Regions from separate parts of the Peribacillus sp. NPDC056705 genome, predicted to be linked through region 2. Evidence: riboswitches for the same ligand, from Rfam matches in the RefSeq annotation. Region 2 holds a riboswitch; each other region holds the start of a gene.

Evidence for each region. A riboswitch is a leader RNA that binds a small molecule or an ion and turns the genes downstream of it on or off. The one in region 2 is predicted to bind S-adenosylmethionine.
Region 1: linked by a shared signal. The riboswitch ahead of ACFRAK_RS08270 (methionine biosynthesis PLP-dependent protein) and the one ahead of ACFRAK_RS10655 (sugar ABC transporter substrate-binding protein) in region 2 are both predicted to bind S-adenosylmethionine.
Region 3: linked by a shared signal. The riboswitch ahead of ACFRAK_RS08310 (methionine ABC transporter ATP-binding protein) and the one ahead of ACFRAK_RS10655 (sugar ABC transporter substrate-binding protein) in region 2 are both predicted to bind S-adenosylmethionine.

What each region holds. Positions count from the first base shown of each region.
Region 1 covers NZ_JBHTYI010000004.1:325,914-333,981, forward strand. The annotation lists gene ACFRAK_RS08250 (ABC transporter ATP-binding protein) at 1-772, shown strand, start outside; gene ACFRAK_RS08255 (ABC transporter ATP-binding protein) at 769-2,787, shown strand; gene ACFRAK_RS08260 (type B 50S ribosomal protein L31) at 2,920-3,168, shown strand; gene metC (cystathionine beta-lyase) at 3,281-4,462, opposite strand; gene ACFRAK_RS08270 (methionine biosynthesis PLP-dependent protein) at 4,459-5,571, opposite strand; SAM riboswitch class I at 5,658-5,771, opposite strand; gene fumC (class II fumarate hydratase) at 6,098-7,480, shown strand; gene ACFRAK_RS08280 (hypothetical protein) at 7,589-7,831, shown strand; gene ACFRAK_RS08285 (ABC transporter ATP-binding protein) at 7,892-8,068, opposite strand, start outside.
Region 2 covers NZ_JBHTYI010000006.1:154,086-162,153, reverse strand. The annotation lists gene ACFRAK_RS10660 (GTPase domain-containing protein) at 234-2,975, shown strand; SAM riboswitch class I at 3,071-3,176, shown strand; gene ACFRAK_RS10655 (sugar ABC transporter substrate-binding protein) at 3,293-4,405, shown strand; gene ACFRAK_RS10650 (sugar ABC transporter ATP-binding protein) at 4,462-5,964, shown strand; gene ACFRAK_RS10645 (ABC transporter permease) at 5,966-6,970, shown strand; gene ACFRAK_RS10640 (ketoacyl-ACP synthase III) at 7,819-8,068, shown strand, end outside.
Region 3 covers NZ_JBHTYI010000004.1:335,927-343,994, forward strand. The annotation lists gene ACFRAK_RS08290 (PucR family transcriptional regulator) at 1-36, opposite strand, end outside; gene ACFRAK_RS08295 (NAD-dependent epimerase/dehydratase family protein) at 210-1,247, shown strand; gene ACFRAK_RS08300 (MetQ/NlpA family ABC transporter substrate-binding protein) at 1,492-2,313, opposite strand; gene ACFRAK_RS08305 (methionine ABC transporter permease) at 2,370-3,038, opposite strand; gene ACFRAK_RS08310 (methionine ABC transporter ATP-binding protein) at 3,025-4,041, opposite strand; SAM riboswitch class I at 4,110-4,214, opposite strand; gene ACFRAK_RS08315 (MBL fold metallo-hydrolase) at 4,498-5,322, shown strand; gene ACFRAK_RS08320 (hypothetical protein) at 5,496-5,684, opposite strand; gene ACFRAK_RS08325 (YheE family protein) at 5,770-5,973, opposite strand; gene ACFRAK_RS08330 (YheC/YheD family endospore coat-associated protein) at 6,037-7,233, opposite strand; gene ACFRAK_RS08335 (YheC/YheD family endospore coat-associated protein) at 7,230-8,068, opposite strand, start outside.

The sequences.
Region 1 (8,068 bases), on a different contig from region 2:
TCTGAAGAGTATTCAAAAACCTGGAAATATCCAATTCAATTCAGTGCATTTTACATACCCTTCCTCAACGGTTGTGAATCTATCCAATATTTCCGTTCAGCTTGAGCGTGGTCAAACATTGGGGATAGTGGGGAAAACGGGAAGTGGAAAAACGACATTCGTGAAGCAATTGCTGCGGGAATATCCATTAGGAACAGGTGAAATCGCTTTTGCAGGCATGCCGTTGGAGCAACTGAACCTTGAAGATATTCGTAAGTGGATCGGGTACGTTCCACAGGACCATTTTTTATTCTCGAAATCTGTTAGGGAAAACATCTTGTTCGGTAAAATGGATGCAACGGAAGAGGAACTGGATAATGCTATCCGGCTTGCGGATTTTGAGAAGGACTTAATGATGCTGCCCAACCGTCTTGAGACACTCGTCGGTGAGAAGGGTGTCGCCCTATCTGGAGGGCAAAAGCAGAGGATCTCGATTGCCAGGGCACTGATCAAAAATCCGGAAATCCTTATATTGGATGATTCCTTATCCGCTGTTGATGCAAAAACGGAAACGACAATCATCGAAAATATCCAAAATGAACGTGCAGGGAAAACGACGATCATCACAACTCATCGCTTATCAGCCGTTCAGCATGCGGACAGAATTATCGTGTTGGACAGCGGAGAGATCATCGAAGAGGGGACTCATGCGGATTTACTGCAGAAGGATGGCTGGTATAGAGAACAATATGAACGACAGCAGGTTGACGAAGGAACGGAGGTGAAGTCATGAAGGTCGTAAAGAGACTTTTTAATTATGCTGCCCTTTATAAAAAATTGATCATTGGCGCCCTGATCATGCTGGCACTTTCGGTAGCCGCAGATTTAACGGGTCCTTTCGTTGCAAAGAGAATCATCGATTCACATATACTTGGCATTGAATCTACCTGGTATGAAGCGGGTAAAGGAAAAGACGCTGTCAAGTATGATGGAAATTGGTATAAACGGGCCGATTACTTTGCAAAAGGTGAGAAGAAAGGCAGGGAAGTCCATATTCTGCAGGTGGGCAATCAATTTGTCTTCGTAAATGAAGCTGTCCCTACCGAGGGGCGCAGAACCTTGGAGAACCAATCGTTGACCATCAAGAAAGATGGGAAAGTGCAACATGCGCAAGCTGTGAAATTGACTAGTCAGGAAGTGCTGCGGTTTTACCAACCGGAAATCCCGCGGATCATTAAGCTTGTGGCTTTTTATTTTAGTCTTGTCATCCTTTCCTCCATTTTTCAATATGGGCAGAGTTTTTATTTACAGAAAGCGGCGAACCGAATCATACAGAAGATGCGAAATGATATTTTCACTCATATTTCCCGTCTGCCGATACGTTATTTCGATAATATGCCAGCGGGTAAAGTTGTAGCCAGGGTCACAAATGATACGGAAGCGATTCGGGAATTATATGTAACCGTGCTCGCCAACTTCTTCTCGAGTACGATTAATATCTTCGGGGTTCTGATTGCTTTGTATATTCTGGATCCACGAGTCGGTACCATTGGACTTTTACTTATTCCGATCATCGTTATCTGGACGGTGGTATACCGCAAATTCGCCTCGAAATATAATCACATCATTCGGGAACGGGTCAGCGATATTAATGGGATGATCAATGAATCCATTTCTGGAATGAGCATCATCCAGGCATTTGGACGTGAAAAGGAGACAAAGCAATCTTTTGAAAATCTGAACCGGGAGCATTATTCCTATCAAAATAAAATGCTCCATTTGAATTCGTTGACGGGTGGAAACTTGATCGGGGTCATTAAGGTTTTGGCGCTAATGGCATTTGTCTGGTATTTCGGCGGGATTTCCCTTACAGCGAGTTCAGCCATTTCTTTAGGGATGATGTATGCAATTGTTGATTTGATCAGCCGCCTGCTTCATCCGCTTCACGGAATCGTCAATCAGTTCGCTAACCTTGAACAGGCACTTGTTGCAGGGGAGCGGGCATTCAGTTTATTGGATGAGCAGGGATTGGCAGTCAGTGATGAAAACATGTCCAGATACAAAGGAAATGTGCAATTCGAAAATGTTTCTTTTGGTTATAAAGATAATGAATATGTGTTATGGGACATTTCCTTCTCCGCTAAACAAGGGGAAACGGTCGCTTTAGTTGGCCATACTGGGTCAGGAAAAAGTTCCATAATGAATTTATTGTTCCGTTTTTATGACAGTAGTGAAGGTCAAATCAAAATCGATGGCACGAATATATTGGATATCCCCCATCAGACACTTAGGGAGCATATGGGAATCGTCCTTCAGGATCCCTATTTATTTACTGGCACCATCGCTTCCAATATCAGTCTGAATCATAAAGGCATCACAAGGGAAATGGTTGAAAAATCATTAAGAGATGTAGGGGGGGACAAAGTGCTGAAGCATCTTCCTTTAGGGTTGGATGAACCTGTGATCGAAAAAGGGGGAACATTGTCTTCCGGACAGCGGCAGCTAATCTCTTTTGCACGTGCTCTTGCATTCAATCCGGCGATATTGATTTTGGATGAAGCGACAGCAAGCATCGATACTGAAACAGAGGCAATTATCCAGGAGGGAATGGAAGTGCTGAAAAAAGGGAGAACGACCTTCATCATTGCCCATAGACTTTCCACGATAAAAAATGCCGACCAAATTCTTGTACTGGATAAAGGGCGGATTGCTGAGCAAGGTACACATGAAGAATTAATGGAGTTAAAAGGGAAGTATTATAAAATGTATGAACTGCAGGCTGGTCCGCATAAAGGCATGGCTGGCTGAACACAGAATAAGGATGGATAATCAAGACCAAACTATAATGAGGGTGTCGTAATCGGCACCCTCAAGCAAAAATGTTGATAATAGTAATCATTACGTTTAAGATATACCTATACAGACGATGAGGTGATTATAGTGAAACAAGAAATTCATCCAGATTATCGACAAGTGGTATTCATGGATACCAACAGTGGGTATAAATTTTTGACGGGCTCCACGAAAACGTCAAATGAAACGATCGAGTGGGAAGACGGCCAAACGTATCCATTATTAAAAGTGGAAATCAGTTCAGATACGCACCCTTTTTATACCGGAAAGCAGAAGTTTGCTGAAAAAGGCGGACGGGTGGATCGCTTCCTGGATAAATATAATATGAAGAAATGAGAGTCAGGCCATCGGGAAATCGATGGTCTTTTTTTATGACTGGGTTTGAAAAAGAGTTAATAATGATGCTAAGGAAAAGGGTGCCCATAATCATGAGGCACCCATCCTGAAATCATTTTGCAGCAACTGCTTCCCCTTTGGCAATATTAAGGAGGGCTGCATCGAAGTCCTTTATTAAATCGTCCGGATTTTCAAGTCCGACAGAGAGGCGGAGCAAGCTGTTCGTGATGCCTCGCTTTTCCCTTTCATCATCAGGCATGGCGGCATGGGACATTTTGGCTGGGTAAGATAAAATAGATTCGACCGCTCCAAGGCTTACGGCAAAAACAGGGAGCTCGACAGTGTTCACGAAAGAACGGAAGACTTCCTCACTTTCCAATTCAAATGATAGGACCGCCCCCGCTCCAAGTGACTGGCCTTTCTGGATGGCGTGCTGTGGATGATCGGAAAGGCCGGGATAATACACTTTTTTCACCAATGGCTGTTCCTTTAAGTAGGCTGCAATCTTTTCTGCCCCTTTTTGTGAATGTTCCATTCTAACTGATAAGGTTTTCAAACCTCTCATTACAAGCCAGGCATCCTGGACACCAAGGACCGCTCCAAAGGAGTTTTGGAGCGAACCGAGTCTTGCGGCCAATTCCGGATCTTTCACTACCGCAAGCCCAGCTACCACATCACTATGTCCGGATAAAAACTTCGTCGCGCTATGAAGGACAACATCAGCGCCCAGATTCAACGGTTTTTGCAATGCCGGGGTCAAGAATGTGTTATCAACAAAACTTAAGGCACCAGCTTTTTTGGCGATATCACATACGGCTTGAATATCGGTCACTTTAAGTAACGGATTTGAAGGCGTTTCGATATAGATTGCCCTGGTATTTGGCTGAACGGCAGCTTTGACGCTTTCAAGGTCCGTCATGTCCACGAAGGTATGCTCAATATTGAAACGAGTCAATACGCTTGTGACCATCCTGAATGTTCCGCCGTAAACATCTTCGGAAATGACGATATGATCCCCGGCAGACAATAGCAGGAAGGCTGTTGAAATGGCAGCCATACCTGAAGAAAAAGCAAAGCCGTGAGTGCCTTCCTCAAGTTCGGCAATGATGTCTTCAAGTGCTTCGCGAGTCGGGTTCCCGCTTCTGCTGTAATCATATTTGCCAAATTGATCGATATCGGATTGATGGAAAGTCGATGCATGCTGAATGGGGACGCTCACACCGCCCGTTGCCGGATCGAATTTATGCTGATTATGAAGTAATTTCGTTTCAAAGCTAAAATCATGACCTGTCATCGTAGCGCCTCCCTTTTTACATGTGCGAATGCTTGCTGCAAGTCCTGAATCAAATCATCGCTATCCTCGATGCCAACGGAGAAGCGGAGCAGGCGATTACAAACTCCATTTGCCGTTCTGACTTCAAGCGGTATATCGGCATGCGTTTGTGTGGCAGGATAGGTGATAAAGCTTTCAACCCCTCCAAGGCTTTCTGCAAAGGAAATTAATGAGAGCGATTGTAAAAAGGGGTTGACCGCCGATTCATCAATGATACGGAATGAAATCATGCCGCCTTTGCCGGGATACAATACGTCCGTGACACAATCATGTTCCGACAAGTAACCTACAAGTATTTTGGCATTCTTTTCATGACGCTCCATCCGCAATGCCAAGGTTTTCATTCCACGCATCAATAGCCAAGAATCAAAGGGGCTCAAGACAGCTCCGGTACCATTATGATGGAAGGCTAGTGCATCACATAATTCAGCGCCGCTAGCAACGATCAGTCCGGCGAGCACATCATTATGACCACCGAGATACTTGGTTGCACTGTGAATCACGATATCCGCTCCAAGCAGGATGGGTTGTTGAATAAGAGGCGTGTAAAAAGTATTATCAACGATCAATAGTAAATTATTTTGTTTGGCCAATGCGGCAACAGCGCTAATGTCCGTTTGCTGCATAAGAGGGTTAGTGGGAGTTTCGATGAAGATGGCTTTCGTGTGAGGAGTGATGGCTTTTTCTATATCCTCCAAACAACAAGTGTTTACATAGTCACACTGCAATCCCCATTTTTTAAAACCTTGTTCTAACAGACGATATGTACCACCATAAAGATCTTCGCTGACAATCCAGGCATCACCTGATTTAAAAAGGGCAAGGATAGTGGAAATGGCGGCCATTCCTGAACTGCAGGCATAACCTTGGTCGCCTTTTTCCAGATCGGCGATGGAACGCTCCAATAATTGGCGTGTAGGATTACCTGTCCTTGTGTAGTCGAATCCCGTCGATTGGCCAATTCCTTCATGGCGAAAAGCTGTTGAAAAGTATACTGGCGGATTGACTGTTCCTGTCGCCGTTTCGCTGCGGTTTCCTAATTGAGCAAGATATGTTTCAGTTTTGTACATGGTTTTCACTGCTCCTTTGAGTTATATAAAATAAAAAAAAGTCTTCTTTAAGAAGAAGACTTTGATTAAGTAAGGACGAGTCATTCTTCTTATCTTCCAAGTTCACAAACTTGTGGAATTAGCACCTTTTCATTGGTTTGAAACAAATGAAGGTTGCTGAGGTGTCATCGGGCCATTCCCTCTACCTCTCTCGATAAGAGTTTAGATTATTCAATTTCTTTTGAATTTACTATATATACAAAATACTGTCAAGGACATTTTGGGATGGATAATGCTTGGATGTTCATGTCCAGGTTAATTGGTGCCTAGTGCGACAACACTTTATGTATCTAAAAAAAAGAATATCCGAATCTTCATATAAACACGAAGGGTCATGCAATTTTCGGAAAAAGTGAAAGGTCAGCGGATATTTTTGCTTTAAAATAATAAAGTTTGTACAATGTATGGAGAGAAAGAATAATACGACATTATTCATTTCATATGCAAATTGGTCTCAATGAATAGTGCAAACATAGGAGGAGAACACATGGAATACAGAATCGAACGAGATACGATGGGTGAAGTGAAAGTTCCTGCTGATAAATATTGGGGAGCACAAACCGAGAGAAGCCGTAACAATTTCAAAATCGGTAACGAAAAAATGCCGATTGAATTAGTTCGTGCATTTGCATACGTTAAACAAGCTGCGGCAAAGGTGAACTATGATCTTGGTGATCTTTCGGAAGTTAAAAAGAATGCCATCGTCAAGATTTGCGGCGAAATCCTCGAAGGAACGCTAGATGAGCATTTCCCGCTTGTAGTTTGGCAAACGGGAAGCGGTACGCAAAGTAATATGAACGTGAATGAAGTGGTCGCTAACAAAGGAAATGAATGGTTAAAAGAAAACGGTGAATCGGAAACCCTTCATCCGAATGATGATGTTAACAAGGCACAGAGCTCCAATGATACTTTCCCGACAGCCATGCATATTGCTGCCTTTATGGAAGTCGCTGAAAAATTGGTTCCTGCCATTAAAGCTCTTCGTGATACATTCGATACAAAAGAAAAAGAATTTTGGGATGTCGTGAAAATTGGCCGGACACATCTTCAAGATGCTACACCATTAACATTGGGACAAGAGATTTCCGGCTGGAAAGCGATGCTCGACAAAAATCTAGCGATGATTGAGGAAAGCAGCCAAAAATTATTGAACCTTGCACTAGGAGGAACGGCTGTAGGAACCGGAATCAATACAAAAAAAGAATTCCCGGGACTTTCCGCCAAACAAATTGCAGCTGATACTGGATATCCTTTTGTCACATCTGATAATAAGTTCCATGCATTGACAAGCCATAACGAAATCGTCTACGCACACGGCGCTTTAAAAGCATTGGCAGCGGATTTAATGAAAATTGCGAACGATGTCAGATGGCTGGCAAGTGGTCCAAGAAGCGGAATCGGCGAAATAGCCATTCCGGAAAACGAGCCAGGCAGCTCCATCATGCCAGGTAAAGTCAATCCAACACAAAGTGAAGCGCTTACCATGATTGCAACTCAAATCGTGGGTAACGATGCTACAATTGGCTTTGCAGCAAGCCAAGGTAATTTTGAATTGAATGTATTCAAGCCTGTCATCATCTATAACTTCCTGCAAACGGTAAAATTATTGACGGAAGGCATTCATTCATTCAACGATAATTGTGCGGTGGGCATCACTGCAAATGAGGATAAAATCAAAGAAAATGTAGAACGTTCCCTTATGTTGGTAACAGCATTGAACCCGCATATCGGTTATGAAAAAGCAGCCAAAATCGCCAAAACTGCATTCAAGGACAACTCAACATTGAAAGAAGCTGCGTTGAAATTGGAGTTCCTGACAGAAGATGAATTCAAAGCATGGGTCGATCCTGCTAACATGGTTAATAAATAATTGAATGGAAGTACCCTCCCTTGGTATTAGGGAGGGTGTTTCCATGGGTTAAAATAATGGAATGAACAAATACTGAGATCATAGGTATCGTGAACAGGAGGAAAAACAATGTCTTTATGCCCGCTTTGCAACGGTCTAAGAAAAATTCATGTGAATTGCCCGAAATGCGGCAGTGATCTTGATGATAAAGGGAAATTCATGGACTATGCTGATGATTACAGTGCTTATATGGATATCGACATACTTAAAGAAAACGACGGATACCCTAAATCCCTTCAAAAAGGCCAATGCCCGCATCTCATGAAATGCTCTGAATGCGGACATGATGAAGTGGTGTTGGTCCAGGAATGAATCTATCCTTTTTATTTGAATAAACGTAAAAAGACCCATAATGAATGGGTCTTTTTGCTTTTAATTGGCAGATAACTTCATGCTTTCCTGCATCTGTTCATCTTCTTCCACTAAAATGCGATGTTCAGTCCCTTTGTCAAAAAAGTGTGCTTTATTCATATCGAGGGCAAGTTCGATGTTTTCGCCAGCCTGGATGATATTCTTGGCATCGACGCGTGCGACGAAGTGCTGCCCCTC
Region 2 (8,068 bases):
ACATTTCTATATCGTTTTATTAAAAACATTACAGTTCCATTTGTTTCTGTTTTAAAATTGTAAGAGTGGTGACATGTTGTTACCATATTGTTTTGCTAAAATAATATTTTAAGGTTTTGTAAATGATTTTTTAACTAAAGGAATCTATAGATTGAAGTTAGGTCCACTAGAAGGCTTATGGAATCAGTGATTTTCCTTTAATTGAAAATATGAAATATATCGGGGGAATAAAGATGGACGAACGGCTGATCGGAAAAAAATACTATGAAACGATGGTTGAGGATACAAGGAAGCACCCGATTCAAGCTTTGGGTGAAATGTTTCTCGTGGAACAAAAAAAGGAAAGAGCGGATTTAACCGCCATTCGATTTGCTCAAGGAGAAGTATATTTTCAGCATCATGACTATGAAGCAGCCATTTTTAAATGGGAGAACATAGAAGGGGAACTTGGTCCATGGGCGAAGAAAAACATCGCTGATGCTTATTTTGAACTGGAAATGTACTCAACCGCAGAGGATATCTATAAATCCGTCGATACGGAAGAAGCGGTCTTGAAAACAGAGGTTCTTTTGCAACTTTTTTCCCTGTACATAGTGGAATCGAGAAATGACCTAGCTTCCAAAGTCGTGAAAGAAGCAGTCGAGTTTCAACCGGATTACCCGAATGTCACGGAAATCGCACGCGCCTTTTTTGAAGAACAAAAGGATTGGAACAGTGCGGTGGTATTAGCGGCTAATGAAAGTATCCGTACAGAATCAATGGGCTGGTTCGATGTGCTGAAGACGTATATCCAGCAGGGGGTTGCCCAATCGATGGATCCGGATTATTTTTCAACTGTCCTTGGTTCGCTATACACACTTGACCAGGAACGTTTCGAAAAGGTGACGGTTGCCCTTTGGAAAAATTATAAATATACGGATTCTTATTTCGAATGGCTAAGAGTGATTAATAATTTGATAGATACCATTGAATTGAACCATGCTGATGTATGGGATGAGCTTTCCGTCTATTACAGGGATGCATATGCAGGTCTTTTAGAAGGAACGCACCTAATCAAAGATTTAAGTCCTGTCGTGCCAAGGTTACTGGAAAACTGGCTCAAAATCGCAGATGGGGAGCTCTCGTTGTTTGCGGCGGCATCCGCGTTGTCCTGGAATGAAATCTTCCCGGATACGATCAATGCGCTGGTCATTCAGGATGCAGAAAGCCTGTTGGTGAAATCGCCTAAATTAGGAGGCGGACTGGAAGCGGGAGAGAAACTGTTCAATTCCATTATCCAGTGGGCTGAAGATAATGACCTAAAGGTTGGCAATAAGCTTAAATGGATGGTTGAGGGGCTTAAGGATACCGGAAATTTCAATCTTCTTCTTGTAGGAAGTACAGGAAATGGCAAGACATCCTTCATTCAGTCAATTGTTGGCGAGAGCATTGCCGCTGAAGATCATTCATCCTTAGTCAGTGTCAAAGACGGGGATGATTTGGAAATCCTTGAAATTACCGATACAGATAGAAAGGTTGTCATGGAGCTAGCTGAATTGGATGAAACACGCCGCCAGCGCGGGACTATTGTTGATGTGACAATCATAAGTGACTACCTAAGAAATAATGGTCTGCGATTATTGGATACACCGGGGTTCAATGGGGAAAAAAGCGTGGAATCCGATTTCCAAGGCTATTTACATGGCAGTGATGGACTGATGTTCGTCCTGGACGCCCGGGCGCCTTTCACCGGCAGCGAACGGGATCTGTTATTGGAAATTCAAATGATGGCTCCGAAACTGCCGATTCATTTCTTATTAAATAAAATGGATACGATATACAGTGATCAGGTCGCAGTCCGGATGGAAGACGAAACATGGGATAAAGTGAATGCATATTTCCCGAATGCAAAAGTATTCGCTTTCTCCAAACTTTATGATAGCAAGCAGCAATTGAAGGACCTTTCAGCCTTCCTTCAATCGAATTACCAAGATGAGAATTGGAAGGAAAGAAGATCTGAGAAAATCCTTGCATTCATTCGTAAAACTTTATCTTATCTGTTAGAAAAACGGGCAGCCAATGAGCGGAAATGCGAGCATTCCATCTCTTGGAATGAACAGATGGAAGTCAAACTGAATGGGGCGGTCAATCAACTGGCTGATTTGGAAAAAGAAAAAAGTGAAAATATCATAAGGTCGTATCGTCTGCTTAAGGATGAAGTGAAAAATCAGCTTTCTACTAAAATTCCTGAATTACTGAAGGATTGCTCTAAATCATTAACGGAAAGCAGTGATTTCAGTCAGGTCCATGTACAGTTAAACCAAGAAATGAATGAGCGGATTCAAAACTTCATTTCTGATAAGATCATGCCTCAATATTATCGTTCTCTACAAGACTGGATTGCCAGTTCCCAAATGGAGTTCTCACAAAGCCAGCAGTTTATGGATGAGATGAGTGCCGGATTCAATGAATTATACAAAGAAGAACGGATTACGCTTGCAGGAGACTTCAGGGTATTGGATGACTGGCGCCGTGATGCCGATCGGATGACAAGCAGTATCCGCATCGAAAACGTTAATATCCTTTTGCGCAGGACTCCATCACAATTGCTGCTTAAAGGAGCAGGGAAGCTGTTTGGGGCGATACCGCAAAATAAAGCCAATATGTACAATCGTTATAAGAAATATCTGGAAAGTGAAGATTACCTGGATGTTGCGGAAATGATCACGGAACGTTTCCTTACCCAATTTGGATTGTTTGAAAAATCTTTGGATCGGGACATCTCACTTTTCTATCGCAGTTCATTTGCTTTACTTCAAAAAACGATTGAACAAACGCAGACCGAGATTAAAGACTACCAGGCTGCATTGGAGCATATGAAAGAAAATCCGGAAGTTTACCGTGACCCGATCACTTTGTTCGAAGTGAAATTAAGGCAGTTGGAGAGGCTTGAAAAAATCGAGAAAAAGCGTCTAGCCCAGCTTCAAAGAAAATAAAAAATAACAAGGAACATTTCAAATATTCAAAAATCTATTGACTTTACGACTATATCCCTATAAAGTGATAATTACGAAAACGTAACACAATATATCTCTTATCAAGAGTGGCGGAGGGACTGGCCCTAAGATGCCCAGCAACCGTTCCATTAGGAATTGGTGCTAAATCCTGCAAAACAGAAATGTTTTGACAGATAAGAGAGGGACAAGTCTGCAAAACAGCTGATTAAACCTCTCTATATTAGAGAGGTTTTTATTTTGGGATTTACACCAACTAAACTGATAAGACTAAATTGAAAATATGGAGGGAAAACAAGATGAGAAGGTCTATTAAAGGAATATTCATTTCAGCCATCGCTTCGGCTTTGCTTTTAACAGGGTGCTCCACTGGGCAGAGTTCCACAGAATCGAAGAAAGAAGAAAAAGTATCATTTGAAAATGTACCGGAAAGATTTGCAGATGGGGATGGAGCCAAGATCAAAGTGATCCGAAAAATTGGCGGTGATGATCATACGGCCCAATACCTGGCGGGGGCGAAGGAAGAAGGGGAAGCACTGGGATTTCAAGTGGATACATATACAGCCAATGGTGATACGGCTAAATTTCATGATGCGATAGCGCAGGCTTTGGAGGAAGATTACGACGGGTATATCATTTCCCATGGTGATGATGCAGCAACTGTGAATGACGTTCAGAAGTTGGTAGATGCAGGTAAAAGCGTTGTCACGTTCGATTCAATAAGCGAACTATCTAAAATTGATGGCGTGACATTAACCTCACAGGATGATGAAGCGTTGGCCACACTGGCTTTTGATAAACTGTTAAAAGAGCAGAAAGGTGAAGCGGCAATTGCCTATCTTTGGGTGGATGGTTTCCCGCCAATGGTAAGAAGAAATGCAGTCTATCAGGAAAAACTAAAAGAAAATCCTGGGATTAAAGAAGTCGAAAGATTCGGGGTGGCATCTGCTGATACTTCGGTTCAGACACAAAATGCTGTAGCCGCAATGTTGAATAAATACCCTAAAGGTAAATTGGATGCCATTTTCGCAACTTGGGATGCCTTTGCCATCGGTGCAGCCCGGGCGATTAAAGAAGCGGGCCGCGATGAAGTGAAGATATATGGTGTTGATGTATCTAATGCAGATCTCCAGGAAATCCAATCGGCTGATAGCTCATGGTCCTACACGGCAGCGGTCGATCCCAAGCTGATCGGTGCAGTGAATATGAGGATATTGGCTAAAAAATTAGCGGGCGAAGATACTCCGCAAACCTATGACTTAGAGGCTTCACTTATTTCACAAAAGCAAGTCCAGGCTTCAAAAGAAGCGGTAAACATGGCAAATCTGTCTGGTATTGTCGATGGTTGGGGTGAATCTACGGAATTTGAAGAAGATTGGATGAAAGTTTTAAAAGACCATTATAAAAAGTAAAAAGAGACACTCTCTTTCCAGTGAAGGGAGTGTCTGTTCAATAAGGGGGAATGGACATGGGCACGCAACTAGAAATGAAGAAGATTTCGATTGAATTTCCAGGGGTGAAGGCGCTGAGTGAAGTTGACTTTTCCGTTCAATCAGGGACAGCCCACGCATTGGTCGGTGCAAACGGAGCAGGAAAATCGACGTTAATGAAAGTTTTATCGGGAGCCCATGTTCATTATTCAGGTAACATTTTCATTGATGGGATGAGGCGGGATATCCGCTCGCCAAAAGCGGCTCAGGAACAAGGCATTCAAATTGTTTATCAGGAAGTGGATACAGCCCTCATCCCTTACTTAACGGTTGGGGAAAATGTAATGTTGAATGATATGGTCCAAAACATGGGAAAAAAACAGAGGGTCCAATGGAAAGAGCTGCACAAACAAGCCTCTTATATTCTTGAAGATATGAAAATTCGTGTCCCTTCGAAAAAGCTGGTAAGAGATCTTACCTTGGCTGAAAAACAAATGGTCCTGATAGCAAGGGCCGTTTCGACAGAATGCAAATTCCTGATTCTCGATGAGCCAACTGCTCCGTTAAGTCATACGGAGACGACAGAACTTTTTCGAATTGTAAATGAATTAAAGCAAAAAGGCGTGGGAATCATTTTCATTTCACATCGTCTGCCTGAGATTTTTGAAATCTGTGAGGAAATTACGATCATGAGGAATGGGGAGCGTGTCACTTGTCGAAAGAAGGAGGACATGACCCGTAACGAAGTGGTAGAGAATATGCTCGGTAAAACCATGGATGACCAATTTCCAGAAGTGAATGCTTCGATCGGAGACGTCATTCTGGAAGTGAGCGGATTGTCAGATGCCGAGAAAGTCAAGAATGTTAATTTGAATGTTAAAGCAGGCGAGATAATCGGCTTGGCAGGGTTAGTCGGAGCGGGAAAAACGGAGCTCTGTAAAACCCTTTTCGGTCATACTTCGATCACAGCGGGAGAAGTATTCCTGAATGGTCGTAAGCTTTCTTTGAAATCACCGCACGAAGCAGTAAAAAGCGGTCTGGCACTTGTACCTGAGGAACGCAGGAAAGAAGGGGTCCTCGTTCAGGAATCAGTCTCGGCGAATTTGACTGCAGCCAGCCTCGGCAAATTCTGCAAGACGTTCAGTTTCGTGAATCGTAAGGCGGAAAAGGAAAAGGCGAAGGAAATAATCGCAAGTCTCGGCATTAAAACTCCTTCAGGGGAAGCGATTGTCGAAAACCTTTCAGGTGGTAACCAGCAAAAAGTTGCCATCGGAAAATGGCTTATGGCCGATGCGGAAGTATACATATTCGATGAACCAACGAAAGGGGTCGATGTTGGAGCCAAGAAGGATATATTCGAATTGATTGCAAAGCTTGCAAGGAATGGGAAAGCGGTCATTTATGCATCATCCGAGCTTTCCGAAATCATCGGCATTACCAACCGGACATATGTGTTATATGACGGGAGCACTGTCATCGAATTAGAAACGAGCAAAACGAATGAAGAAGAACTACTATTCTATTCAACAGGAGGAAAATAGGATGAGCATACCCATTCCTGTTACGCAGACAGCGAAAGCGAAGAAAAGGCCGGAACTATTCGACTTTTTATATAAATACGGCACAATATTGACGATTATCATTCTGATTGGAATTTTTGCCGTGTCCAATCCAGCTTTCATTCAAACGAATAATCTGATCAACATCCTGCGTTCCATTTCAATCGTGACCATCATTGCGATCGGCATTACGATATCCCTGACCGTGGATGGCTTCGACCTTTCCGTAGGATCCGTCGCATCATTGGCAAATGCCATCGTCATATCAATGTTCGTCTGGTTTTCGCAGGATACATTAATCGCCATCTTAGCTGCGATCGGCGCCTCACTTGTCGTAGGGGCTTTGAATTCATTCATGATCGTTAAATTGAGAATTCCCGACATGCTGATGACATTGGCTACCATGTTCATTATCCAGGGAATTGCCCTTACTTATACAAAAGGGGCAACGGTTTCGCAAAATATGGTCATGCCCGACGGAACATTCGCAACAGGTCTGATCAGTCCATTTTTCGCCAAAATTGGCCAGGTACCATGGATAATCCTGATCATGGCAGTCATTGTGATTGCGACCCATATCTTTTTGACTTATACGAAGCATGGTCGTTATATGTACATTATTGGGGGAAATAAGGAAGCGGCGAGACTTTCCGGGATATCGGTCAAAAAATATAAAATCCTTGCCTATCTGCTTTCAGCTCTATTAGCTGCAGTCGGGGGGATTGTCCTAGCTTCAAGGGTCATGACATCGGAAATCAATTCAGGGTCCCCCTATTTAATGGATGCCGTTGCGGCTGCCTTCATTGGTTCCTCCGTTTTAGGAGCGGGAAAACCGAATGCATTTGGAACCTTTGTCGGTGCAGTCTTGATTGGAATCCTTCAAAACGGTTTGATCATGATGTCCGTTCCGTATTATGCGATGGATATCGTCAAAGGAACAGTGCTGGCCCTTGCGCTCGCGGTAACCTATTACAAACAAAAACACTAAAATGGTTTCGTCCCGTTAATCTACAGAAATCCTATAATTGTGAATTTTTGAAGATTGATTAAAATCCTGTTGGAATGCAACAGGATTTTTTCCTTATTAAAAAGGGACGGTTCATGGAATTTTCGCATCTTCATCATTTTATTTAATAATAATGATCTTTTTTATTACGCTAAAATGGGGACAGGAGGACTTTTTGATCCCTCATTGTTGGAGTATAAACATTGACCGCAGTTGTAAATTTTTACAGGGCCCTTATTTTCCTTTTAATAACATTATAAACGATTACATATTGGGTGGATTCTGGCATTTACTTTATTTAATCTATTGGGATATTTGGTATATTATTTATTCGGAAAAAGATACGAATATTAAAAACTTCTATTGTTACCGTTACGGTTAGGAAATTAAAAGTGGTAATACCGGATTTCTCTTTAGATAACTGAGTTTGTAGACAAAAGGGGTCCATCTAAAAAAAAGCAAAGTTGATTGGAGCGGAAGGCGCGAGACTCCTGCTTAGAAAAGCGAGTGCTTGAAGAGGAAATCAACGTTCCCATTATACAACCCCACAAAAAAACTGTTGGCAAACTATGATTATCTAGTTTGTCTGCCCTTGTGGTTCACCCGTCACTTCCGCGTAACAGGATGTTCTGGCTACGATATACGTTCCTATTTTGGAGCAGAATCTTCTTAATTATCAGTAGCGATCGTTCTTTGTCGTTCAGCTTTTTTTCTCTTATGGGTTTAAAGTGACCGGTAGTTGCATAAGATTTTTTTTACTTTATAATTAGTACCAGGTATTAATATCAGTTATAAAATTGATGCAATTCATAACACGAGGTGGTTATTTTATGTTCAAATCCAAAGCACGTATTACAGCGATAGGTTCTTATGTTCCAGATAAAAGGCTAACAAATAAGGACTTAGAAAGAATGGTTGAAACCAATGATGAATGGATTGTTAAACGGACTGGTATTAAAGAGCGAAGAATTGCACATGAAGAAGAGTTTACTAGTGAAATAAGTTATAAAGCTGTAAAGGATTTAATGAAACGGTATGATAAATCTGTCGAAGATGTTGATATGATTATTGTCTGTACAT
Region 3 (8,068 bases), on a different contig from region 2:
GCTCGGGAATTTTTGTTTAAGATTTTCAAGCATCATTTCCACCTTCTTTCTCCCTTTCCCTATCATTATAGCGAAAAAGAATAAAGTTCAAAAGAATAGGATATTGCTAATTTTTCCGGGAAGGGATAATCAAAGAAAAGTTGCAAGTTTATTAGGAAAGGGTATTGCGTATGCTTTATGGAATATCGTTAAAAAGAGGAGGGAATCTTATGAAGATATTATTATTGGGCGGTACACGGTTTTTAGGCAGGTATTTAGCAAGAGCCGCGATAGAGAAAGGGCATGAAGTCACACTTTTTAATCGTGGAAGCGATCCTTATGTCTTTCCCGAAATAGAACAGTTAAAAGGGGACCGCGACGGGGATCTGGAAATGTTGAAAGGGAGACAGTGGGATGCAGTCATTGACACATCAGGATCTATCCCTCGAACTGTATCTAAATCTTGCAGATTGCTTCATCAAGTTAAACATTATACATATATTTCAAGCATCTCAGTTTATAGTGATCCAACCGAGCCAGGAGTTGATGAAAATGGAGAGGTTCATACACTAAATGATGATAAAGCGGAAGAGATCACCCGCGGAACGGCTGGACCGATATACGGTGAATATTATGGACCGTTAAAATCATTAAGCGAAAAAGCAGCTGAAAAAGAACTGCCGGGGAAAGTTTTGTCCATTCGTGCGGGGCAAATAGTAGGTCCATATGATTACACTGACCGATTTGTGTACTGGCTTAAAAGAATAGCGGAAGGGGGAGAAATTTTGTCTCCTGGACGCCCTGGACGTCCAATCCAAGTCATCGATGCAAGGGACTTGGCTCAATGGATCATCCAAATGATAGAAAAAGGTATGGCAGGTACATATAATGCCGTTGGACCGGATTACACACTAACTATGGGGCAATTACTTGAAGGCTGCAAACAGGTAACAGGAAGTAATGCTGACTTTACATGGGTATCTGAAAAGTTTTTGGATGACAATAAAGTGGAGCCGTGGGGAGAGATGCCTTTATGGATACCAGAAGAATTCCCTTTTCCGGGAGCTAAGGAACCTCTGAATGGGTTTTTGGCTGTCGATAACAATAAAGCCATTAATAATGGACTAACATTCCGTCCCCTATCAGAAACCCTTGAAGAAATATGGAATTGGGAAAAGGGCCGTCAGGAATCTGTTGTTAGAAAAGCGGGTATCCACAGACAACATGAAAGTGATCTCCTTGGATTATGGAAACAGACAATAGGCTAAAACCTTCTTTTATTTTATTGAAGTACTGAAGGCACATTAAGTGTGCTTGGTGAAAAGGATGATTTAAACAAACAATGTGAAGGAATTAAAAAAACGATGGGGTAAAAACCCCATCGTTTTTTAGTACATGGATCTGCTTGCATGGTTCGTGAGGATTTCAAGGTTTTTCATGGCGGAAGCCACGTTGTCCTTAATGAAAGGCCTGCTCCCAATAAGGGGAAGCAGGCCTCGATTATTTGATCAATCAATTCATCCAGTCTGGTTTTCCGAATCCGGCAAATTTGTCATCGATGACTTTTTCGAACTGGTCGGATTCCACTACTGATTTAATATCCTTTGCAAATTGGGAATCTACATCTTTTGTATTCACTGTAACAACGTTTCGATACATATCCGGCATTTTTTCTAAAACAAGGGCATCCTGGAGGTCCATTTTCGCTGCAAGAGCGAAGTTGCCAGGGACCGCTGATAGGTCAACACTGTCTGTTGCCCGAGGCAATTGAGCGGATTCCAATGGTTTGAGTTGGATGTTTTTTGGATTTTTCGTTACATCCTTTTCAGATATTTTTAAAGGGTCGACATCTGGATCAACTTCAATCAACCCTTCATCCACCAGCACTTTAAGTGCACGTGCAAGGTTAACCGGATCATTGGGCACTGCAAGGGATGTACCGTCTTTAATTTCTTTCAATGATTTATACTTGTTCGAATATATGCCCATTGGTGCTGTTGGAACTATGATAAGGTCGGAAAGCTTTAAATCATTTTCTTTAGCGAAGTTATCCATGTACACCTTATGCTGGAAAAGGTTGGCATCGATCGAATGGTTGCCAAGGGACTTATTCGGCTGGATATAGTCGGTGAATTCGACGATCTCTACATTGTAACCGAGATCTTCCAGACCTGGTTTGATGGCCTCTTTAACCATATCGGCATAGGGCCCGGTAGTCGCCCCGATCTTCAATTCTTTTTTGTCTTCAGTTTTTGGGGATGCATCATCACTCCCGCATGCTGCCAACCCAAGGGCAAGTGCACAGACTGATAATAACGAAGCTATTTTCTTCATTTGAAATTCCTCCTGTTTAATGAAATGTATTGAATCATTGAAAAAATGACTGATCCCTATCGTTTGTTAACTATGTATGAGGCCTTGTCACCAACCATTTGAATGATTTGCACAAGGCAGATCAGCACGACGATCGTCGTGATCATGACTGTGTTGTCATAACGGTAATAACCGTACCGGATGGCCAGGTCGCCAATTCCGCCCCCGCCGATTGTCCCTGCCATCGCTGAGTAACCGATAAGCGAAATGGTCGTTAATGTCAGTCCTTGAATGATACCCGGTTTTGCCTCTGGAAGAAGTACATCCTTAATGATCATCCATGGAGTGGCTCCTACGGCAATTGCAGCTTCAATCACGCCTCTGTCTATTTCACGTAATGCCGTTTCAACGATTCTTGCAAAAAAAGGTATTGCGGACACCGACAGGGATACAGAAGCAGCTCTCGGGCCTATCGTCGATCCAGTTAGAAGATCCGTTAAAGGAAGAAGGGCGACCAAGAGAATGATGAAAGGGATTGAACGGACAATATTGACTGCGAATCCTAGAGATCGATTCACGATACTATTTTCAAAAAATAAATTCCTTGTTGTCGTAAACAGCAATACTCCAAGCGGTAGACCGATCAACAGGGCTACTGCAAGGGAAACACCGACCATATAAATCGTTTCAAGAAAGGCTTTATTAAGATCAGGTAAAATATTGACGATGGAATCAAGCAGTGACATGTTTTAGCACCTCCACAGAACTGGAACGATTTTTTATATATTGCAATGCCGAATGAACTTGAGCGGCATCGCCTATTAACTCGATGATTAAAATGCCTAAAGGGACATCCTGGATATACTCAATTTTACCGTGTAAAATATTCCCCTTTACTGAATGGGATTGGAGAGCATCCGAAAGGATCGACTCACCAGCGGTTTGCCCTTCGAATTGAATTTTAATGATCGTACCTTTACTTTCTTCAATCAAGTGCGGAGGGAGTGCGAAATCCAGAACACTGCTAATGAATTGCTTCGTTAACTCCTGCTTAGGCTGTGAAAATATTTCATAAACGGGACCTTCTTCAATTACACGGCCATCCTGCATGACGGCGACACGGTGGCATAGTTCTTTGACCACTTCCATTTCATGTGTAATCAACACGATGGTGATGCCAAGCTTACTGCTTATCTTTTTCAATAATTGTAAAATCGCTTTTGTAGTTGTTGGATCAAGTGCTGAAGTCGCTTCATCACATAATAGAACAGTGGGGTCATTTGCTAAGGCACGGGCTATGCCTACCCGTTGCTTCTGTCCACCGCTAAGCTGCGCCGGATAGACATCTTTCTTATCGCTGAGCCCTACGATTTCCAACAATTCCAATACACGTAACCTGATGGCATCCTTCGATCGATGCGCGGCCTTTAAGGCGAAAGCGACATTTTCATAAACAGTTTTTGAACTGACCAGTGAAAAGTGTTGGAATATCATTCCGATTTTTTGCCGTTGTTTACGAAGCTCTTTACTTGATAAAGAGGTTAAATCAATGCCGTCGATGATGATATTTCCACCTGTCGGACGTTCAAGCAAATTCAAGCAGCGGAGTAATGAGCTTTTTCCGGCTCCACTGTAGCCGACAATTCCATACACTTCGCCAGTTTGAATGGTTAAAGACACGTTATCCACTCCGGTAACTCGGTTTTTCTTCGAGACGTATTCCTTTCGGACTGAACGGATTTCAATCATAAGCTTTCCCCCTTAAACATTAAAAAACTGCCCCTATCATTCAGAAAGAGGCAGCGAAATTATATCTCGTCTTATCTTTCAGAATGCAATCATTCTGCAGGAAGTGGCACCGTTCCCTAAGGGCGGTTGCCGGACATCACAGGGCCTGATCCCTCCGTCACTCTTGATAAGTAAATTATTATTTTAGAATATTTCAAGTTTTTCAATATAATCTATATTATTTGTAAAATTCAACAATGTCAATCGTTTCTGTAATTTTCGGGGTGATTTTTTGTTATTAAAGTTTAGAAAGGTCCGTTAAAAAGGGCTATCTTGCTATAATCCAGCATTTATTGTCCAGGTTAATTATTCCAAAATTTCCTTGTCAAAAGGGTAAAGTGGTAATACATTTGTTATAGTTAAAGTTAAAAAAAGGAAGACGAAACTATATTTGTGTAATGATGGGGAGGCAACTGAATGTTAGAGATTAACACGATAAATGATGTGGTTTGTGTGAACGGGACTCCTGGCGGGAACAAATCGGGGATGAGTGTTTATGTCTTTTTAACGGATGGTCTATTGATAGATACTGGCGCACAGATATTATTGGAAGAGCTCATTCCATTCTATGAGTCCGCAGACTTCGACTCAGTGGCCTTGACTCACTATCATGAAGACCATACCGGGTGTGCTGCATGGATACAGGAAAATAAAAAGGTCCCGCTTTTCATTCACCCGATGTCGGTTGAGGTTTGTGCAAAGGATGCCGTATATCCTGAATATCGTAAAATTTTCTGGGGAAAGAGAGACGCCTTTAAAGCTGAGCCGGTAGGGAAGGCCATTCATTCCCGCACCCAAACATGGGAGCCGATTTTTACCCCTGGTCATGCAAAGGACCATATGGTGTATTTGAATCACAGTAATGGCATGCTCTTTTCAGGAGACCTTTTCGTAACACCAAAAACAAAACTTGTCTTACGGGAAGAGTCTGTCCCGGTCATCATCGGTTCCATTAAAAGATTACTTCAATATGACTTCGGGGAAGTGTTTTGCTGCCATGCTGGGCATGTCCCTGATGGGAAGGTCATGTTTCGGAAAAAGCTCGATTATTTGGAAAACCTACAAGGTGAAATTTTACGCTTGCATTCTCAAGGGCTGACCGTTCATGAAATCCAGCAGGCCGTTTTACCGAATCGCTATCCCCTTATCGAGATTTCTGGGCATGAATGGGATTCAGAGCATATCATTACATCGATATTAAACGAAAATATTTTAAGTGCGAGGGAGAATGGAACTATTTGAATGCTATTTCAGGCTAATGTTTTCTATTTGTCACTCAAACAACTTCCATCCAGGATGTTGTTTTACTTGATTACTTATAAAAGACGGACTTTTTATAGGGGGAATGCAGTCCAAGCGGGAGATGAACGGGATAAGTAAAAAAGGGGAGCCCTCCATAAGAGGGCCCACATAAATTATTTATTTTCATTGGGATCTGTTTCATCATAAAAATCATGTGCTTCTTCGATGTTCTGAAGGTTAGCGACTTCATACACATTTCCGCCTGCCATTCCTTCATTGATGATACGGTCGATATCCAGGTAAACGGAGTCCTTGCCATCATATTCGGTATCCTTCAAAAATGTCATTTTTTCTTTATCCAAAATTAATCCCTCCTAGCCTTTTCTTTAGTTTAGGCAAAGGAGTTTTTTTTATTCTGTTTAAGGATTTCATGAATGTAATGAGGGTTCATTCATATACATGGAAGATCATTAAATCATGTACCATGCTTTTGAGTTTGGTTTCATCTGTTTCGGAAGGCGGGTTAGCTGTCCACTCGATGGATCCATCTTTATGATACAAGGCTTGGACTGCCTTCTTGTTGAAATAAAAGGAAATTTTCCATCCCGGCAGATTTTTATGCAATGGTGCCCATTGAAAATGAGTGATCATATGTATTACCTCCATATATACAGTTTCTCATTTAATTATAATGGAAAACGGTAGCTGGAGGTGTTATTTTATTGTCAGGTTGGGAAAAGTTAATTCAATGAAAAGATTTTTTAAATGCAAAAGCCTGTTTGTTTCAATTTCCACTTCATCGAATTGCATGGGCTTTGAGTTCACTTCATATATGAAGAGCGAACCCGATTCGTCTTCCCCTATATCAATGGAAAACTCTCCGAGAAACCCGATTTTTTTCGATAGAATCTCTCCGCATTTTTGGGCGATATTCGCTAATTTTTGATTCAGGCTTCTTGATTGCAGGTCTTGATAAGGAAAAAGCTTACCCCCTCGGGGAGTGTGGGTGGTGATTTCCTGAGTTTGTGACATCCTTACCGCTTTGCCGGTCACTTTATAAAAACCTTTTTCATAATGGACGAGAATCCGGTAATCATAACGGTGTCCAAAAAGTTTTTTTGGTCTGATCGCCTGTTGAGCAAGATAGCTCCTTTTTAATAAATCCCTTTTTTTTGTTTCCCAGAATGATGCGAAATCCGGGAAGGACTCACTATGCTTCAAGCTATTGAACAATAGTGTATCATCATCATTTTTGATTATGGTATAAATGCCCTTCCCTTGGCTTCCTTTGCAGGGTTTAAGGTATATATGCCTGTAGGTCTCCAGGAATGAATAAAGGCAATCGCTGTTTCGTAAGACCGTTGTGGGCGGAAGGTGTTTTGTGAGGAATCCATCTTCATTTAATGCTTCGAACATTACATATTTATCTATAAAACAGGGGTTGAATAGATTCATTCGGGAATCTTTAAAGTGTGTAATAAGATGTTGGAATTCCTCTGACGCCTCATAGCTCCTCGAAGGGATACGGTTATAGACGATGTCAGGGAAGGGTACTTTACATTCGATCCACTTCTTTGAAATGGAGGAAAAAACATACCCTCTCAACGAATCGGGATGAAGGGCATTTCCTGTGAATACATACGCCAATATTCCATGTTTTAATAAATATAATGATAGGTCCCGAAAAAGGGTCAGGTTTCCACCCAAACCTGATTCCTTTTTGGGATTGGAAACAGTTAAAATTCCGACGGTGAGCATCCGGTTACCGGGATATATCGTGATTGGAATCAGGGGTTGATTCGAATGGTCCTTTTTATAGCTGATTTCCTCTTTGGCAGAGCCCGCGAAAAGTTCAGCATTCTCATGATTGTGGTACCAATTTTCAGTGGGGCTATCGTAAAAAATGTTCATCGCGGTACACTGATTGATTTCGTAATCGTCTGTTCCGTAAGATAAATGGCATAATCAAGGCTTAGCTTTCTGGTCAGCAATTCGAAATCCTTGAGTTTTGGATGGGCGAATATGGAACGTCCAGGTTTGGAATTGGCTTCAAACATCCAAACCTGCCCTTTTTTATCCAATCCAAAATCAAATCCTATTTCTGCAATGATGCCGTCCAAGTTCTTTTCAATACTGTCACTTAAAATCAGCGCGGCTTCCGATAGCTTTCGTTCGACTTCTTTCGCCTCATCGTCATCTCCAAACAGTTCGGCAACCGTTTTGATGACACCCCCGCTTTTAATATGGGTAGTGACGCTGCCGGCACCGGCGATTTTTGCGGCAATCGCGGTTACCTGCCATTTTCCATTACTGTCCTTGTTCGTATGGACCCGGAAATCCACTGGACGTTTTTCAAATCGAATTAATGGGATGCCCTGCTGTACAATAAGGTTCTCAAGCGGTCGGTCGTGAAAAATATGTTTAACGATGGATTCCAATGTAGGGAATTTTTGCAGTTTATTTTCTTTTGCTTCATTTGTATAGCGACAATAGTAAACATCCTCATGCTTATCATAAAGAATTTGGTGAATCCCTAGACCGAGGCTGCCGTGAATGGGCTTTATATAAACTTGCCGGTAATGGGAAAGAAGGGTTTCCACCACGGACATGGATTGAAATGGATATGTTTCCGGCAAATAAGGCAATGCCCGCTCATCTGCGCATAGCCTTTCATTTACATCCCATTTATTGAAAAATCCAGGATTATACCATGGTATTGTATATTTTTTTTGGAATTTCCGCTTCA